DNA from 2 places in the Paraburkholderia sp. CNPSo 3281 genome. Region 1 is predicted to be linked to the other one. Evidence: predicted binding sites of a transcription regulator. Region 1 holds the regulator's gene; the other holds the start of a gene.
What was found. The regulator FliA, encoded in region 1, starts transcription of late flagellar genes. The targets are predictions, from matches to a motif close to CTAAAGTTTNNNNNNNNNNNGCCGNTA.

Region 1 (13,986 bases):
GCGCGCGAAGGCTCGCGCGTGGTCGCGGTGACGGGCGGTGCAGGTTCGCCCGGGCGCACGACCACGGTGGTCAATCTCGCCGCGGCGCTCACCGCGCAGGGCAAAGACGTGCTCGTGATCGACGAGTGTCTGGGACCCCGCTCGGTCTGTGCGCTGGTGGGCGGCGTGCGCGGCGCAGGCAACTTCGCCGCCGTTATGCGCGGCGAGCGCACGCTCGAGGAAGCCGTGGGCCGCCATGCGCTCGGCTTCGGCGTGCTGGCCGCCTCGCGCGACAACCGGGCGCAGTACACGGCCGCGCAGCTGCAGAAGGTCATTTCGGGTCCCGCGGACATTGTCTTGATCGACGCGCAGCTCGACGCCGAAGGCGCGCTTTCGCCGCTCGCCATGCACGCGCACGACGTGCTGATCGTGATGCGCATCGGTGCGCAGTCGATCACGGACGCCTACGCGTGCATGAAACGGCTGCACTTCGCGCATGCGATCGCGCAGTTCCGCGTGCTCGCGAATCATGTGGCGAACGCGAGCGACGCGCAGGCCGCGATCGAGAACCTCGCGGGGGTGGCGAGCCGCTACCTGAGCGTGTCGCTCGACAGCGCCGGAAGCGTCGCCGCCGATCAGCACATGGCGCAGGCGCTCAGGCTCGCGCGCTGCATCGTCGATGCGTTTCCGTCGACGGCCGCCGCGCGCGATTTCCGCCACGTGGCCGCCGAATTGCCGCACTGGCCGATGCGACCCGCGGTCTCGGCGTGCTCGGCGGCCACGGCGCGCGCCAGCGCAGCGTTATTCGGCGCGACGGACGAAGTACATGAAGCGGCGGGCCAGGCACCCGCCGACGATCTGGACGGCGCGCCACAAGGCGGCGTCCAGCCCCACGCTACGCATGCAACAAACGCCGCACACAGCACGCTCGCCGCGAACGCCGATTCGTTCGTTGCGGCCGTGACGGGTGTGCATCCCGCACCCAACGCAACATCCGCGTCCGCGCCGTCCCATGTGGGCTGGCGGACCGATACGCCCGCGCAGCGGACGTCGCCGCAGCACGTCTGACGTGCGCACGACGACGCCAATAGGGGAGATGAGAAGTGGAGAGCACGATGTATAACGCTCAAGGAAAGATTTCGCAGGCCGACGTGCTCGCGAAGTACGCGCCGCTCGTCCGGCGGCTCGGCTTGCAGCTCGTCGCCAAGATGCCGGCGAGCGTGGACCTCGACGACCTGATCCAGGCCGGCATGATCGGCCTGCTCGACGCGGCCAACCGCTACAAGGAAGATCAGGGCGCGCAGTTCGAGACCTATGCGAGCCAGCGCATTCGCGGCGCAATGCTCGACGAGCTGCGCAGCAACGACTGGCTGCCGCGCAGCCTGCGCCGCACCTCGCGTGAAGTGGAAAGCGCGGTGCACAAGGTGGAGCAGCGGCTCGGGCGCTCGGCGAGCGAGACGGAGATCGCCGAGCATCTGAGCATGCCGCTCGACGAGTATCAGAGCATGCTGCAGGAACTGCACGGCAGCCAGCTCATCTACTACGAAGACTTCGACCGCTCCGCCGAGGACGAACCGTTCCTCGACCGCTACTGCGTCGATCATTCGGACCCGCTTTCGGCGCTGCTCGACGGCAGCCTGCGCGGCGCGCTCGTCGAGGCGATCGAGCGGCTGCCCGAGCGCGAGAAGCTGCTCATGTCGCTCTATTACGAGCACGGCATGAACCTGCGCGAAATCGGCGCGGTGATGGAGGTGAGCGAGTCGCGCGTGTGCCAGCTGCACAGCCAGGCGGTGGCGCGCTTGCGCACGCGGCTGCGCGAGATGTCGTGGGCCGGCCAGGAGAATTGAGGCGGTAGACGGTCTGCGCGGCTGCCGGCGCGGGCTGGTGCGGTGAAAGAGCCGAAGTGCGTGAGCGCTCCGGCTTTTTGTCGGTGCAGTGGACTCGCGCAAACAAAAAAGCCGAAGCATCGCCGCTTCGGCTTTTGTCTTTGGCGAACGATCTGCGTGCGCGCTTACAGCCCGAACGCCGGCAGACGTCCATCGGGACCGTACAGCATCGCGCCGTTGCCCGTTTCGCCGCGCAGGATCGAGAGCGCGCGGCGGTTATGCTCCATGCGCGTGCGGATCATCATGCCAATGGTGAGATTCTTGCGGCGCGCGCGCTCCGTCGACCCCTTGAGCAGCGCCCACTGGCTTGCAAGACGCGCATCGCCGTCGCAGGCCATTTCGATGCCCTTGCGGCCGCCTGGCAGGCCGAGGCCGGCCAGTTGCGCGTCGCGCGCCTTTTCCAGGCCCGCGAGACGCTGCGTGAGCGTCGTCTTCTGCTCGACGATCTGCGGCAGCGCCTCCATGCCGTCGGCCGACACGAGCGCCTTCTCTTCATAGGCGAGCAGCGACGCGAACGCCTCGACCGTGGCGTGTTCGTCGATCAGTGTGGCCAACAGGGCATCTTTCATTGCAAGGCACCAAAAAAGCGAGGTTTGCGCGGCGCTCGCGCATCGGGCTTCAGTTGCCCGACGTCGGCTTCATGAGGTCGCGCGCGGTCTGGATCACACCGTCGGCGATCTTGCCGGAATCGATCTGCAACGTGCCGTTGCGGATCGCGTCCTTGATCGACTGCACGTGCGCCGTGTCAATGTCGGCGGAACCGCTCGCCGCGAGCGAGCGCATCGTCGACGAGAGCGACGAGAGGCTCACGTTCGCGCCGCCTTGAGCGGCGGGAGTCGTGCTGCCTGCCGCGCCGGAGGTGGCCGCGGTGTCGGTGCTGGCGGCGCCTACGCCGGTCGAATCGGCTTGCGAGCGCGCGAGGCCATCCTGCAGCGTGCGCGGATCATTGCGGGTGGAGGAGTCAACTTTCACGATGGGCGTTCCTGATCGATTTGACCTTGATAACGGCACAGGTCGGGCCGAACTTTAGCCGAAAATCCCAACGTTACATGCTGTTACGTGTGCTGGCGCACCAAGCCGGAAACGGCCGGATCGGGCCGCCGGATGGGGCTCAGCGCACCCTGATCCGGCCCTTACCAGCGCTTACCGGCTCTAGATCTGGACCTGCACGGTACCTGCGTCCTTGACCACGCCCGAGATGATCTGGCCGGCGCTCGTGCGTACGCGCACCTGCTGGCCGGGCTCGGCGTTGTTAAGCGCGCTGCCCTCGGCGGAGATCGTGAAGTTGCTGCCTACGGCGATCACCTTGACCGTCTGTCCGATGACGACCGAGGCGGCGCTGCGCAGCATGTCGGTGCGCAGCGGCAGGCCCGCGGAAATGCGCGCGAGCGCGACGGCGCCCGTCGCCTGGTTGGGATCGGTGATGATGGTCTGCGGCAGGTTCGCGAGGTCCCCCGCGCGCGGCATGAAATCGGCGGCCGAAAGGGCTTCGCCCGCGCCGATCTGGCGCGAGGCCACGTAGTAGGTCACGTCCACGGCAATGCGCGCGCTCACATAGAGCGTCCACGGCTTCGCGCCGACGCAGCGCACGCCCACGGTCGTGTGTCCATAGGTGCGCGCGCCCGGCGGCATAAACGGCTCGAGCGAGGTGCAGGCGGCGAGGCCGCGCGGAAACACCGGTGCGACCGTGATGCTCACGTGGCCCGGCAAGCCCGCCGACTGCTGCTGCAGGAAGGCGAGCGCGACGGCGCGGATCGATTCGCCGTCCTGCTGGCCCGGCGGCGTGGCCTGCACGTTCGTGGCGACGGCGCTGGTATTGGGATTGGGCGGCGCGCCGGCGCTTGCGCTGGCAACCGGCTTCGCGCCCGCGAGCGTCGCCGCGCCGGCGTCCACGACCACCGGGGCGACGCGGTTCGCGGCGCTCGACAGGTTCACGCGCTGCAGCGCGCCCGCGTTGTTCGCATTGGCCGCCGGCACGCGCATGGGCTGGGCGCTCGCGCCCGGCGCGGGAACCGTGACGATGCGCGGCGCGTCGCCTTGGGACGCGCGCTCGCCGGGACCCGGAATCGTGATCATGCCGTTCGACTCGACGCCCGCGCGTGCATCCTCGGGCACGCCGCGCGAATTCAGATCGGCGTAGCTGGCCGCGCGCAGCGGCGCGGCCTCATTGGCGGGAGCGCTGCTGGCCGCCGCCGCGGCGGGCTTCTTCGCGTTGCTCGCGAGCAGCGCGTTCATCTGCGCGGCGTCGGCGCCCGAGCGGTCGCCGGGGCCCGCAATGAAGATCTGGCCGCCGGCGCCTTCAGGTTGCGCCGGAGTTTGTGCATGAGCGAGCGTGCCGCCAAAGGGCGCGCCGCCAAAGGGCGCTCCGCCCAAGGTGCAGGCGAGCACGCACGCCCAGGACGCGCGCCACGACAGCGCGCGCGCACGCCGCTCCAGGCCGGCGTGCGGCCTACGCAAGGTGGCAGTCTGCGGCATTGTCGTTCTCCATCGAATGCATTGACACGCCTCGCATTCTAGGCGGCGGCCCCCGCGCGCTAGCGTCGAATAGAGGGGCGCTTTACCGGCTATTCGTCCGATTGGTTCTTGCCACCCCCGCCTAATATTCCACTCCATGCGCAAAGGCCTTCGGACCACGCGCCTAACGTTTGCGCCGCTTTCCCCGCCTGTTGGCGAGCCCGCCGCGCTCACGCCGAATCCTTTTTCGTTTCACGGAGAACGCCCGATGCTGGACAAACTCGATGCCGAATTCGCCTTTGGGCGCGAAGCGCTCGATGTGCGCGCCACGCGGCAGGCATTGATCTCTTCGAACATCGCGAACGCCGACACGCCGGGCTACCAGGCGCGCGACGTGGACTTCGCGGCGTCGCTGGCCGGCGCGCTGCGCCAGACGGGCGCCGGCGGCACGGTGGGCATGACGGCCACCTCGGGCGGCAACGCCCAGCCGCTTGCCATGGCGCAGCCCGCGGGCGTGACGAGTGGCATGCAGATGGCGTCCACGGAATCGGGTCACATGGCCGGCGACGCGAAGCTGATCCCGACGGGCGGCCCGGCCGACACCTACAAGAGCCAGCTCATGTACCGCACGCCGGTGCAGCCCGCGCTCGACGGCAACACGGTCGATCTCGACACCGAACGCGTGCAGTTCGCCGACAACGCGTTGCACTTCGAGTCGGGCATGACGGTGGTCTCGCAGCAGATCAAGACGATGCTCTCCGCGATCACCTCGGGTTCGAGCTGATCGCCGCACGCGGCGCAGCCGGAAAACGCAGTAACGAAGCCATGAACGACCAACGCGCGCGTGACGCGCACCTGATGTGAGGTCAACGAAACCATGCCATCCCTGATGAACATTTTCAGCGTTGCGGGCTCCGCCATGACGGCGGAATCGCAGCGTCTGAACGTGACGGCGTCCAATCTCGCCAACGCCGACAGCACGACCGGCCCCGACGGTCAGCCGTACAAGGCGAAGCAGGTCGTGTTCGCGGTGAATCCGCTCGGCGGTGCGCGCACGGCCTCGGGCCAGCAGGTGGGCGGTGTCAGGGTGACCGGCGTCGTGGACGACCCCACGCCGATGAAAGAGACCTACGACCCCGACAATCCCTCCGCCAACGCGGACGGCTACGTGACGATGCCGAACGTCGATCCGGTGCAGGAGATGGTGAACATGATCTCGGCGTCGCGCTCGTACCAGGCCAACGTCGAAACGCTGAACACGGCCAAGACGCTGATGCTCAAGACGCTCACGATCGGGACCTGAAGCGGGGACCTTAAGCACGGCACACCGCAGTAAGTACAGAGACCAGCGGGCGCGCAACGAAGACGCGCCCGCCACCACCACACGCCAAGCACGAAGCGCAATCGAGGGAGAACGCGTTGAGTTCCAGCAACACAACCATTGGCGGCAGCACCGCCACCGTGTCGCAGCAACTGCTCGACACCATGAACGGCACGAGCTCGAGTTCGTCGTCGTCGAGCGGCACGAGCGCGAGCGACCTGCAGACCACCTTCTTGCGGATGCTCGTCGCGCAATTGCAGAACCAGGACCCGACCAATCCGATGGACAGCTCGCAGATGACCTCGCAGCTCGCCCAGATCAACACGGTCTCGGGCATCCAGCAGCTCAATACGTCGCTGTCATCGCTCTCCACGCAGCTTTCGGCTGGCCAGAACGCGCAGGCTGCGCTGCTCATCGGCTCGACCGTGCTCGCTCCGGGCAGCACCGCCGCCGTGTCGAGCGGGACGTCGCCGCAACTCGGCGTCACGCTGCCAGCGGCGGTGTCGGACGTGAAGCTCACGATCACCAATTCGGCAGGCCAGGTCGTCAACACGCTCGACCTCGGCGCGCAGTCGGCCGGCACCGTGCCGGTCACCTGGAACGGCAAGGACAGCTCGGGCAACACGGTCGCCGACGGCACCTACACGATCACCGCCAGCGCGACGACCAACGGTCAGTCCGCCACGGCAACCGCGCTCGTCGCGAGCCAGGTGCAGGGCGTGGTCCAGCAGTCGGACGGCACGGCGAGCCTCTCGCTCGCCAACGGCAAAACGGTCGCGCTTTCGAGCGTCGGCGCCATTCTCTGAACACGATAAAGGCGGAGTAGACAAACATGGGCTACCAGCAAGGATTGAGCGGCCTCGCCGCGTCGTCGAACGACCTCGACGTGATCGGCAACAACATCGCCAATGCGAACACCGTTGGCTTCAAGCAGAGCACGGCGCAGTTCGCCGACGTCTACGCGAACACCATCGCGACGTCGGTGGGCAACCAGATCGGCCTCGGCGCGTCGCTCCAGACCGTGCAGCAGGACTTCGCGCAAGGCACGATCAGCACGACGGGCCAGGCGCTGAACGTCGCGATCAACGGCAACGGCTTCTACCAGATGTCGAACAACGGCACGATCACGTATTCGCGTAACGGCGTGTTCCAGCTCGACAAGAACGGCTTTATCACCGACGCGTCGGGCAATGACCTGATGGGCTATGCCGCCAGTTCGACGGGCGTGGTCAATACGGCGCAAACCGTGCCGCTGCAGGTGCCGACCACCAACATCGCGCCGGTTGCGACCAAGAACATTACGGCGCAGCTGAACCTGAACGCGCAGGCCACGACGCCGACCACGACGCCCTTCAGCGCAACCGACTCGTCGAGCTACACGTATTCGACGTCGGTCACGGCCTACGACACGCTCGGCGGCACCCAGACGGTCAACATGTATTTCGCGAAAGACGCGACGAGCGGCCAGTGGACCGTGTATGCCGGTCAGGCCGGCTCGGTGGAAAAGCTCGGTACGGCGCAGTTCAGCTCGTCCGGCGCGCTGCAGAGCATCACGGCGGATCCGACCAACACCACCGTGTCGAGCAACGGCACGACGTCGTTCACCTTCAGCATCAACCCGGCGGACGGCTCCACGACGCCCCAGCCGCTTACGCTCGACCTCGCGGGCACGACGCAGTACGGCTCGGCCAACGGCGTGAACAACCTCGCCCAGGACGGCTACGCGAGCGGCACGCTCTCGAACTTCTCGATCGGCGCGGACGGCACCATCACCGGCAACTACTCGAACGGCCAGACCATGGCGCTCGGCCAGATCGTGCTCGCCAACTTCAACAACCCGAACGGCCTCGTGAACCTGGGCGGCAACCAGTTCCAGGAAACGGCGGCATCGGGCGTCGCGCAGGTCTCCACGCCGGGCAGTACGAACCACGGCACGCTCACGGGCGGCGCGCTCGAAGCGTCGAACGTCGACCTGACGAACCAGCTCGTCGACCTGATCACGGCCCAGCGCAACTACCAGGCGAACGCGCAGACCATCAAGACGCAGCAGACCGTCGACCAGACGCTGCTGCAGATGTAACGCGTCTAACCACGTACCGGGCACATCATGGACCGACTGATTTATACCGCGATGACGGGCGCGAGCCAGGCGCTCGAGCAGCAGGCCGTCGTCGCGAACAACCTCGCGAACGTCTCGACCACGGGCTTTCGCGCGCAGCTCGCCAACTTTCGCGCCGTGCCGATGTCGTTCGGCGACGGCTCGACGGTGAACGACCAGACCACGCGCACCTACGTGCTCTCGGCGACGCCTGGCTCGGACATGACGCCCGGTGCGATTTCGCATACCGGCAACCCGCTCGACATCGCGATCCAGGGCCAGGGTTTCATGGCCGTGCAGACGGCCGACGGCAACGAGGCCTATACGCGTGCGGGCAACCTCCACGTCGATGAAAACGGCCAGCTCGTCACGGCCGCCAACCTGCAGGTGATCGGCGGCGGCGGCCCGATCGCGGTGCCGCCCGGTTCGGCGATCACGATCGGCAAGGACGGCACGGTTTCGGCCATTGCGCCGGGCAGCCCCGCCAACGCGATCGCCATGATCGACCAGATCAAGTTCGTCAACCCGCCGTCGGGTGCGCTCACGCGCGGTGACGACGGTCTTTTCCACACGTCGGACGGCAACCCCGCCGACGCGGACCAGACCGTGCAGGTCGCGACCGAGTCGCTCGAGGGCAGCAACGTGAACCCGGTGGCGGCGATGGTCTCGATGATCACCAACGCGCGCCAGTTCCAGATGCAGACCAAGCTGCTCTCGAACGCCGACCAGAACGAGCAGAGCGCGAACCAGCTGCTCAACTTCAGCTAAGCCATTTCAAGTTAAATGAAGGCCGCCTCGCGCCGCGCGCGAGGCAGGACCGGGAGAAAGACACCGTGAACCGATCGCTCTACATCGCCGCCACCGGCATGAACGCCCAGCAGGCGCAAATGGACGTGATTTCGAACAACCTCGCGAACGTGAGCACCAATGGCTTCAAGGGCTCGCGCGCCGTGTTCGAGGACCTCATGTACCAGACGCTGCGTCAGCCGGGTGCGAACTCGACCCAGCAAACCGAACTGCCTTCGGGCAGCCAGGTGGGCACGGGCGTGCAGCAGGTGGCAACCGAGCGTCTCTACACGCAGGGCAATCTGCAGCAGACCGGCAACTCGAAGGACGTGGCGATCAACGGCGCGGGCTTCTTCCAGGTGCAGATGCCCGACGGCACGACGGCCTACACGCGCGACGGCTCGTTCCAGACCAACTCGCAAGGCCAGCTCGTGACGGCGAGCGGCTATCAGGTGATCCCGGCGATCACGGTGCCCGCCAACGCCACCTCGCTCACCATCGGCAGCGACGGCGTGGTGACGGTCACGACGCCGGGCTCGAGCAACAACACGACCATCGGCACGCTGCAGCTCGCCATGTTCATCAACCCGACCGGCCTTCAGTCGAACGGGCAGAACCTGTTGTCGGAAACGGCTTCGTCGGGCACGCCCACGGTTTCCACGCCGGGCCAGAACGCTTCGGGCACGCTCAACCAGGGCTACGTCGAATCGTCGAACGTGAACGTCGTGCAAGAACTCGTGAACATGATCGAGACGCAGCGCGCCTACGAAATCAACAGCAAGGCGGTCACCACTTCTGACCAGATGCTGCAAACCCTCAGCCAGATGCAGGTCTGAGGTCGAGTCCCTGGTTAATCAAGTCGGTGAAGAATATGTCGCAGTCCGTTCGAAACCATCCTCGCATCCGCGCGCGGCATCCGGGCAATCCCCGGGCGCTCGCGGCGGCTGTGGCGCTCGCGATGCTGGCGGGCTGCGCCTACCTACCCAACCGGCAGCCGATCACGCAGCAGCCCATGACGGCCGTGCCGCCTCCGCCGCCCGTGAATACCTCGCCGGGCGCGATTTACAATCCCGGCTACGCGGGACGGCCGCTCTTCGAGGACCAGCGTCCGCGCAATACCGGCGACATCCTCACGATCGTCATCTCCGAAAACATCAACGCGACCAAATCATCGGGCGCGGCCACCAAGCGCGGCACCAGCGCGAGCTTCTCGGGCACCGCGAACTTCCTGCCGGGCTTCTTCAACCGCGCGAACCTGAATACGACAGGCGCGAACCAGTTCGACGCCACGGGCGGCGCGAACGCCTCGAACACGTTCACGGGCGTCATCACCGTGACCGTGACGAACGTGCTGCCCAACGGCAATCTCGTCGTCTCCGGCGAGAAGCAGATGCTCATCAACCAGGGCAACGAATACGTGCGCTTCTCCGGCGTCGTCAATCCGAACACCGTTGCCGGAGACAACTCCGTGCTATCGACCGACGTCGCCGACGCGAAGATCGAATACTCCGCGAAAGGCGTGATCGACGAAGCCGAGACGATGGGCTGGCTGCAACGCTTTTTCCTGAACATCGCGCCATGGTGAAGATCCGCTTCCATCGTTCGCGCCGCTCGCGCGTGAAGGACGTGCTCGCCGCACTCGGCGTGGCGTTCGGCTTCGTGCTGGCCTGCGGCGCACTCGTCGCCTACGCGACGCCGGCGCGCGCCGAGCGCGTGAAAGACCTCGCGACCTTCCAGGGCGTGCGCGACAACCCGCTGATCGGCTACGGCCTCGTGGTGGGTCTCGACGGCACCGGCGACCAGACGACCCAGGCGCCGTTCACGACGCAGACGCTCGCGAACATGCTCGCGAACCTCGGCATCTCGATCAACAACACGTCGAGTTCGTCGGGTTCCTCGTCGACGCTCAACAACATGCAGCTGAAGAACGTCGCCGCGGTGATGGTGACGGCGGTGCTGCCGCCGTTCGCGCGGCCGGGCGAGCAGATCGACATCACGGTGTCGTCGCTCGCCAACGCGAAGAGCATTCGCGGCGGCACGCTGCTGCTCACGCCGCTCAAGGGCGCCGACGGCCAGGTCTACGCGCTCGCGCAGGGCAACGTGGCCGTGGGCGGCGCGGGCGCCTCGGCCAACGGCAGCAAGGTGCAGGTGAACCAGCTCGCCGCGGGCCGCATCGCGGGCGGTGCGATCGTCGAGCGCTCGGTGATCTCGCCGGTTTCGCAGCAAGGCGGTCTGCTCACGCTGACCGTCAACGACATGGACTACGACACGACGCAGCGCATCGTCTCGGCCGTCAACAACATGTTCGGCCCGGGCACGGCCTCGCCGCTCGACGGCCGCACGATCCAGGTGCACGGGCCGGCCGATCCGGGGTCGCAGGTGGGCTTCATCGCGCAGATCCAGGACCTCAACGTGAATCCGGCCACGCCGGCCGCGAAGGTGATCCTGAACGCGCGCACCGGCTCGATCGTCATGAACCAGATGGTGACGCTGGAGAGCTGCGCGGTCGCGCACGGTAATCTCTCGGTCGTCGTGAACACGCAGACGGCGGTAAGCCAGCCCGGCGCGTTCTCCAACGGCCAGACGGTGGCGACGCGCCAGTCGCAGATCCAGTTGAAGCAGGACAACGGATCGCTCAAGCTCGTCACGGCGGGCGCCAATCTCGCCGAGGTCGTGAAAGCGCTCAACGCGCTGGGCGCTACGCCGGCGGATCTGATGTCGATCCTGCAGGCGATGAAGGCGGCGGGTGCACTGCGCGCCGACCTCGAGATCATCTAAGGGGTGTAACTTGGATAATACGAAGAACATCGGCGGCGGCAGCCTCGACCTCACCAACCGCTTCGCGCTCGACGTGCAGGGCTTCGACTCGATGCGCGCCGCGGCGAACGCCTCGCCCCAGCAGGGCGTGAAGATGGCCGCGAAGCAGTTCGACGCGGTCTTCACGCAGATGATGCTCAAGAGCATGCGCGAAGCGACGCCCGACGACGGCCCGCTCGACTCGCACGACGGCGCCCAGTTCACTTCGATGATGGACCAGCAGCTCGCCCAGCAGATGTCGAACAAGGGCATTGGCGTGGCGAACGCGATGCTCAAGCAGCTCATGCGCAGCATGGGCGGCGCGGCCGGTGCCGATGGCGCCGGCGGTGCAGGCGGCGTGGCGGGCGCGATCTCGGGGCTTTCGGGCAAGGACGCGAACGAGGGCAACCTCGCGATGCTCAACGCGCTCGGCCGCGCCTACGGCAACGCTGCCGCCAACGGCGCGCTCGCCAACGGCTCGGGCTACAGCGGCAACAGCGCGCTCACGCCGCCGATCAAGGGCAACGGCGACGCCTCCGTGGACGCCTTCGTCGACAAGCTCGCCAACGCCGCGCAGCAGGCCAGCTCGACCACGGGTATTCCGGCGCGCTTCATTCTCGGCCAGGCGGCGCTCGAATCGGGCTGGGGCAAGCGCGAGATCAAGAACGCCGACGGCTCGGCGAGCCACAACGTGTTCGGCATCAAGGCGAGCAAGGACTGGACCGGCAAGACCGTCTCGACGGTCACGACCGAGTACGTGAACGGCCAGCCGCATCGTGTGGTGGAGAAGTTCCGCGCCTACGACTCGTACGAAGACGCGATGACCGACTACGCCACGCTGCTCAAGAGCAACCCGCGCTACGCGTCGGTGATCAACGGCTCGAAGAGCGCGGAAAGCTTCGCGCACGGCATGCAGCGCGCGGGCTACGCCACCGACCCGCACTATGCGAAAAAGCTGCTCACCATCATGCAGCGGATGGCCTGACGATCGATTCGACGGCCGGCGCCGCGGTTGACGTCAATTAGGCAAGTGCAAACGTTGCCTCGGCGCAGTTGCCGGAAGAAGCTGCACACGCGTGTTTCATGCAGGGAAAAGGCATATTTTTTTTACGCCCAATCCCTAAATTTTTCGCAATGTCTGCCGCTAAAGCAGACGAGATGGAAAAGCAATCCGGGCGGTCGGACCGCCCGAACGGCGCGTGCGGAAAGGGTCCGCTCTCGCGCCGGCACGTTCACGAATTCCCGGCAGGCCGATGAATACCGTTCAGTCGAATCCACAGGAAGCAGGCGAGGGCGCGGAAGGCTCCCACGACTTTGGGCGCCGCAATCCGCTCGAGATCGGCGTCCAGCTACGCAATCTCGTCAATCGCGGCGACTTCCTGACCCTCCAGTATCGCGGCGGACAGCTCGTCACGCGCATTCTGGCCGTCAACGGACGCGAGCGCACTTTCGTGTTCGACTGGGGCGCGATCCCCGAGCAGAACACGGGCGTGCTCGCCGCGCCCGAGTGCCAGTTCCACGCGTCGCCCGACGGCGTGCGCGTGGAGTTCCATACGGCCACGCCGCGGCGCACCGAGTTCGAAGGGCGCCCCGCGTTCGAAGCCGATTTCCCCGAAGTGCTGTTCTACGTGCAGCGGCGCGAGTACTTCCGCGTCGACACGCCCGTGCTCGAGCCGTGCATCTGCCGCGGCGACCTGCCGAGCGGCGGCCCGCGCTTCGCGTACGAGGTGCATGACCTCTCGCTCGGCGGCCTCGGGCTGCGTACGACCGAAGAGCGCGTGGCGGATCTCGCCATGGGGCTCGTGCTGCCCGACGTCGAGCTCGACCTGCGCGCGCACGGCAAGCTGCGCGTCGATCTCGCGCTCGTCGTGCTGCGCTTCATCGACCTGCCCAACGGCGACCGCCGCTATCACATGGGCTTTCGCTTCGACGCGCTGCCCGGCTCGGCCGAGAACACGCTGCAGCGCTATATCACGCAGCTCGAGATGAAGCGCCGCGCGCTCGCGCGTGCCTGAGCGTTACAGCGTCACCCGCACGATCCGCAGCACCCTGGCCGGCGCAGCGCATGTTGCGCCGGTTTGCCCGCCGCGCGGCGGGCGCGCACGCACGCGCTCGCTAACGTTTTCGCGCCCATCGGGCGCTCAATTTTTGCAGTGCGTTGCCGTTATACCGTGAGTACACCACGCGGTTTGCCAGGGGGGCAGGCCGCTTTCGAGGATTACGCATGTCCAACATTTTCTCGATCGGTCTGAGCGGCCTGCAGGCGGCGCAGATTGGTATCTCGACCACCGGCGAGAACATCAGCAACTCGACGACCGCGGGGTACACCGTCGAGACGCCGGTGTACCAGGAATCGGCAGGCCAGTACACGTCGAACGGCTATCTCGGCAGCGGCGTCACCACCGCCACCGTGCAGCGCGCCTACAGCCAGTACCTCACGACGGCCGTCAACAATGCGCAGACGGCCAGCAGTTCGTACACGGCTTCGTACAACCTCGCCACGCAGCTCTCGAACCTCGTGGGCAGCCCGACCTCGGGCATCGCCACCGCGATCACGAACTTCTTCACGGGCCTGCAGAACGTCTCGAATTCGCCTTCGGATACCGCAGCGCGGCAAACCGTGCTCTCCGACGCGCAGACGCTCGCCACCCAGATCAACGCCGCGA
Region 2 (5,558 bases), on a different contig from region 1:
TCCTTGAGCAGCAGCTGGATCGCGCGATCTTCGAGGTCGAGCAGGTTCTCGAACACGAACATCTGATCGATGATCTTCTGCGCGAGTTCCGCGTCGTACTGGCGGACGTTCTCGATCACCCCTTCTTCGTGCTGGCTCGTCATGAAGTTGAGGATTTCGGCCGCCGTGCGGATGCCGCCCATCGGGCTGCGCTTGAGGTTGTCGCTGCCCGAGAGGAGGTTCGTGAGCACGTCGTCGAGCTCGCGCAGCGCCTGCGGCTGGATGCCGTCGAGCGTCGCGATACGCAGCAGCACGTCGTTGCGCAGCCGCTCGGTGAAGCACGAAGCGATTTCCGAGGCCTGGTCGCGGTCGAGGTGCACGAGAATCGTCGCGATGATCTGCGGGTGCTCGTTCTTGATGAGTTCGGCCACCGACCCCGAATCCATCCACTTGAGGCCCTCAATGCCGCTCGTGTCGCCGCCTTGCAGAATGCGGTCGATGATCGCGCCGGCCTTGTCCTCGCCCAGCGCCTTGTTGAGCACGTTGCGGATGTAGTCGTTCGAGTCGAGCGAGAAGGCGGTGTGCTGTTCGGCTTCCTTGACGAAGTCCTGCAGCACGATCTCGATCTCTTCGCGCTTGACGTTCTTGAGCGCCGCCATGGCGGCGCCGATTTTCTGGACTTCGCGCGGACCGAGGAACTTGAAGACCTCGGAGGCCTCTTGCTCGCCGATCGACATGAGCAGCAGCGCGCTCTTGGTTGCGCCTTCAGCGTTCATCGTTCACCCAGCTTTTCACGACGGTTGCGACGATCTTCGGATCCTGGCGCGCAATGTTGCGCGCGTATTCCAGGTTGCGTTCGAACTTGTTCTTCTCGTTTTCGAAGGCGAGCAGGGCGGCTTCGTTGTCCGCGTTGTCTTCGCCTTGCGCGCCGGCGCCGCCAAGGCGCACGGCTTCGGGGAGACCGTCGAGCAGCAGCGGCTCGCCGTCGGCCATGCCGGGCAGCGAGGGCGCAACCGGCTCGGGCGGCGGGAACGCGCGGCGCAGCGCCGGCTTCACCATCACGAAATAGAGGAAGAGAGCCACCGCGCCAATGCCGAGCCACGTCGCAATCTGCTTGGCAAGGGCGAGGATGTCGGGTTGACGCCACCACGGCAGGTTCGCGTTCGGGTCGACTTCGGTCTGGAACGCGGCGTTCACGACGTTCACCGAGTCGCCGCGCTTGGCGTCGTAGCCCATGGCGTCCTTCACGAGCTGCTCGACCTGCGCGAGCTTCTGCGCGTCGAGCGGCTGCATGGTGGCGTGACCCTTGGCGTCCACCTTCGGCTGATAGTTCACGATCACGGCGACCGACAGGCGCTTCACGTCGCCCGGCGCCTGGCTGTAGTGGCGCACGGTCTTGTCGAGCTCGTAGTTCGTGGTGGTGTCGCGATGATCGGAGACCGGCACCGGCGCCGACGCCCCGTTCGCACCCGCCGGCGCGCTGATGGGCGCCGAGGCCGGCTGCGGCGGCTGGTTCGTGAGCGCGCCGGGCACGCCGCCCGCGCCGCTTTGCTGCATTTCCGTCGAAATGTTCTGCTGCTGGCTGCGGATGGCTGCGGCCTGCGGGTTGGCGTTCGGACCGTAGGCTTCGGAGGTCTGCTCGAGCTTTGAGAAGTCGAGGTCGGCGCTCACCTGCGAGCGTGCGTTGCCGGCGCCGAACAGGGGCGCGAGGATCGCGTCGATGCGCGCCTGGGTGTCGTGCTCGACCTGGCGCACGTACTTGAGCTGCGAGGCGTCGAGGCCCACGCCCGTGGCGCTCTGGGTGAGCAGGTTGCCGTCCTGGTCGACCACCGTCACGTTGCGCACCGGCAGGTCCGGCACGGCCGACGCCACCATGTGCGTGATCGCGGCGACCTGGCCGTCGTCGAGAATGCGGCCCGGATACAGGTTCACGAGCACCGAGGCGGAGGGCGCCTCGCGCTCGCGCACGAACACCGAAGGCTTCGGAATGGCCAGATGCACGCGCGCCGACTTCACGCTCGCGATCGACTGGATCGTTTGCTCGAGCTCGCCTTCGAGCGCGCGCTGGTAGTTCACCTGCTCGGCGAACTGGCTAATGCCGAACTTCTGGTTGTCCATCAGCTCGAAGCCGACCGAACCGTTCTTCGGCAGCCCCTGGGAGGCGAGGCGCAGGCGCATTTCGTTGACCTGTTCGGCGGGCACGAGAATGGCGCCGCCGGCGTCTGAGAACTTGTAGGGAACGTTTGCGGCCTGGAGCGCGGTAATGATGGCGCCGCCGTCGCGATCCGACAGGTTGCTGTACAGCACCTTGTAGTCGGGCGCGCGCGACCACAGCACGAGACCCGCGACCACGGCCACGAGCACCGCCACGGCAAAAATGAGCGGCGCGCGCGGGTTGCCGCGCACGTTGCGCAACGACGAGAGCGAGCCGAGGCGTTGCGCGAAGCCGCTGCCTAGGTCATCCGCGCCGCCCAGGCCTGCGCCCGCGCCAGCGCTGGGCGCGGCGCCCGCGCCAGAGGTGGCGAGGCCCATGCGGGCGTCGGGGTTGATCAAAGAATTGGCAGTCGAATCCATGCGACGGGTATCTCCGGGGGCTTCCAGGTCTCGCCTTGCATGGCGGAGACTTTCACGTGACGCATTATCCGGGGCCACTGGCAAGCCGATTGCGCGAATAGAGCCGGGTTTTCCCCCTAGTTTCGGGGCTGCCGAAACGGACCCGCTGCTATGCTCTCCTCCAGATTCGGCGCCCTGTCAGTGCGCCGTCTCGGCCGGGCCCGCAGGATTGCCGCGCAATCGCTGAAACTCCGGTCCTGGGGCTCGCCCCGGAATACCCCGCAGGTCCCCTTTTCGTGGAGCAAACATGACCGTGCCAGTATCCCCGCTCACGTCCGCCCTGGCGCAAATGCAGTCGATGGCGACCCAGGCGGCCGGCGGCCCCACCGCAGCCGACGAAAAATCGGGCGCGGCCACGGCCGGCGGGTTCGCGGCGGCGCTCAAGTCGTCGCTCGACCAGATCAGCGACGCCCAGCAGAAGGCGGTTGGCGAGTCGCAGGCGTTCGAACTGGGCGCGAACAACGTGTCGCTCAACGACGTGATGGTCGACATGCAGAAAGCCAACATCGGCTTCCAGTTCGGCTTGCAGGTACGCAACAAGCTCGTGGCTGCCTACACCGACATCATGCAGATCCAGGTGTGACGGTGCCCGAAGCCTTCGCCCGCTCAACGCGCTAAAGCTTCTTCCCCTACGTTCCGATAACCCGGCTAGAAGAGTCCGTCGCTCGTGCTTCGCGCAAGCGCCGGACGACCGCATTCAAGCCAAACGTATCAAGGAGAAGCGCCGATGTTTTCCCCTGCCCAATCTGGAGCTAACGCCTATGCACGCGTGGGCGTCGAAACGGGGGTCATGGGGGCGAGCCCGCACAAGCTGATCGTGCTCCTGTACCAGGGAGCGCGCCAGGCCATCGCGCAGGCACGTATGCATTTGCAGGCCGGCAACGTCGGCCCGCGTTGCGAGGCGATCGCCAAGGCGATCCGGATTGTCGAGAGCGGACTTCAGCTTGCGTTGAACGTCGAGGCGGGCGGCGAGATCGCCCAACGCCTGAATGCGCTGTACAGCTACATGACGAAGCGCCTGCTGGAAGCCAATATCAAACAGAGCGAGACCATGCTGGTCGAGGTCGATAGACTGCTGGCTACGCTCGAAGAAGCCTGGTTGGGGATAGCGCCGGAAGTGGCGAGGATGGCCGAACAGGCACCCGCGTCAGCGCCCGGCTCATTGATGAGATGAGTTCAAAAGCAGACTACTTCGCCCGCTACGAAGCGATAGCGGCCGTGTCGGAGCAGATGCTCCATGCGGCGCGCGATGCGCACTGGAACGATCTGATCGGCTTGCAGGAGGAGTACCGGATCCTCGTCGATGCCTTGAAGGACGCCGAAGCCGTGGTGCGGCTCACGGTTTCCGAACGGGCGCGCAAGTACGAGCTGATCCGCCAGATCCTCGCCGACGACGCCGCCATTCGCGATCTCGCAAGCCCTTGCATGGCACGGCTTTCGGCGCTCTTTTACGGCACCGTGCAGCCCGCGCGGGTCTTGCAGGAAATCTACGGAGCCCGCTAGCGCGGCGCGTGGCGCCTCCCGAGGCAACGGCGCGCAACGCCCCATGAACCGGCAGGTCAGCGCCGTGCGCAGATCCGGAACACCATGAACGGAATCGACACCGGAGCCGCCGCGCTCCTCGCGAGCCGCATCGCGGCGCTCACGCCGGTCGGGCCGCAGAGCGCCTCCGGCGCGGCGCAGACGGGCGTCTCCGCGCTCGCAACGGGCACCGCCGCGCTCGCCGACACCGCAGCCAACACCAGCACTACGCAGGACTCTACGGAGACCGTGCTTTCGGCGGTTGCGCTGGCGCTCGACGCCATCATCCGCTCGGGCGGCGAAGCGACGCCCGCCGTGGTGGGCCGCGCGCCGCTCTGGGCCAGCCCCGATGCCGACGCGGCGGCCGGCGGCGCGGCCACGTTGCCGCTGCCGGGTCTCGCGGGCGAAGCGCAGGCGCTGGAAGCCGCGTTGCTCGCGGACGTGGCGCTCGCGGCCCAGGGTCTGGCCGGCGAGGCACTGGCCGGGGCGGCCGACGCCGGCACCGGTGCCGGCGCGCAAACGGCGTCCTCGCAAAACCCGCAGGCCGGACAAACCGCCCAAACCGCCCAAGCCGCTCAAACGGCTGCCGCCGCCGCACAGGCCGGCCCGGTCGCCGCGCTCGCTGCGTCGCTCGCGCAGACGGTGAGTTCGAGCGGACTCTTCTACGAAGCCCACCTCGCGCAATGGTTGCGCGGCCAACTCTCGCCCGCCGAACTTGCCGATGAGCCGCAGAACCGTCTGCTCGGCGCTCACTCGCAACTGCCGCTCGACTGGAGCCCGGCCGACGACGACATCGACGACGTCCAATGGACCGAGACGTTCTCCGACGCGCCGGGCGCCGCGCGCGGCGAAGCGGGCAATGCCCGGAACGCGGCAAACGCGCTCAACGCCGCGCTGGCGCGCGCCTTCCCCGGGCTGGCGGATCTGCACGGCGAAGCGGCCGCAAGCCAGGCCCAGGCGCGCGCGACGCTTGCCGACACCCTGCTGCCCGCCATGCACGAGGCGGCCGCGCAGGCCGCGGGGCCGTCGGTCCATCCGGCCGTGATACCGCTCGTGCGCCAGCAGCTCGATCTGCTCGCGACCGGTGAGTTTCGCTGGAATGGCGAGGCCTGGCCGGGCGTGCGGGTGGACTGGAGCATCCAGCAAGACGACTACGATGCGCGCGACCCACACTCGGGCGCAGGCGGCGTGGACGCCGACGACATCCCATGGCGCACGCGGCTCACGCTTGCGCTGCCGAAGCTCGGCACGGTCGACGCGGAACTCACGCTGACTGGCTCGACGCTCGCCGTGCGCGTGCAGGCGAACGCAGGTGGCGCCGCGCGCCTCACCGCGGAAAGCGAGTCGCTGCGCGGGCGGCTCGAAGCGCTCGGGCTCACGCTCGCGGGGCTTTCGATCCGCGAGATCGGCAGCGGCGCTGCGGCAAATCCCGCCGAGGCTGCGAG

Region 2: the regulator FliA is predicted to act here: its motif matches at 3,208-3,234, upstream of fliS (flagellar export chaperone FliS).

What each region holds. Positions count from the first base shown of each region.
Region 1 covers NZ_JAMBPS010000073.1:12,107-26,092, reverse strand. The annotation lists partial or broken gene M3I56_RS36555 (MinD/ParA family protein) at 1-735, shown strand, start outside; gene M3I56_RS36550 (RNA polymerase sigma factor FliA) at 1,095-1,826, shown strand; gene M3I56_RS36545 (flagella synthesis protein FlgN) at 1,991-2,434, opposite strand; gene flgM (flagellar biosynthesis anti-sigma factor FlgM) at 2,484-2,837, opposite strand; gene flgA (flagellar basal body P-ring formation chaperone FlgA) at 3,018-4,340, opposite strand; gene M3I56_RS36530 (flagellar basal body protein) at 4,588-5,103, shown strand; gene flgC (flagellar basal body rod protein FlgC) at 5,197-5,622, shown strand; gene M3I56_RS36520 (flagellar hook assembly protein FlgD) at 5,805-6,446, shown strand; gene flgE (flagellar hook protein FlgE) at 6,473-7,720, shown strand; gene flgF (flagellar basal-body rod protein FlgF) at 7,748-8,506, shown strand; gene flgG (flagellar basal-body rod protein FlgG) at 8,572-9,360, shown strand; gene M3I56_RS36500 (flagellar basal body L-ring protein FlgH) at 9,378-10,109, shown strand; gene M3I56_RS36495 (flagellar basal body P-ring protein FlgI) at 10,103-11,302, shown strand; gene flgJ (flagellar assembly peptidoglycan hydrolase FlgJ) at 11,313-12,305, shown strand; gene M3I56_RS36485 (flagellar brake protein) at 12,574-13,335, shown strand; gene flgK (flagellar hook-associated protein FlgK) at 13,545-13,986, shown strand, end outside.
Region 2 covers NZ_JAMBPS010000040.1:65,922-71,479, reverse strand. The annotation lists gene fliG (flagellar motor switch protein FliG) at 1-755, opposite strand, end outside; gene fliF (flagellar basal-body MS-ring/collar protein FliF) at 745-2,553, opposite strand; gene fliE (flagellar hook-basal body complex protein FliE) at 2,840-3,175, shown strand; gene fliS (flagellar export chaperone FliS) at 3,320-3,766, shown strand; gene M3I56_RS29365 (flagellar protein FliT) at 3,763-4,095, shown strand; gene M3I56_RS29360 (flagellar hook-length control protein FliK) at 4,180-5,558, shown strand, end outside.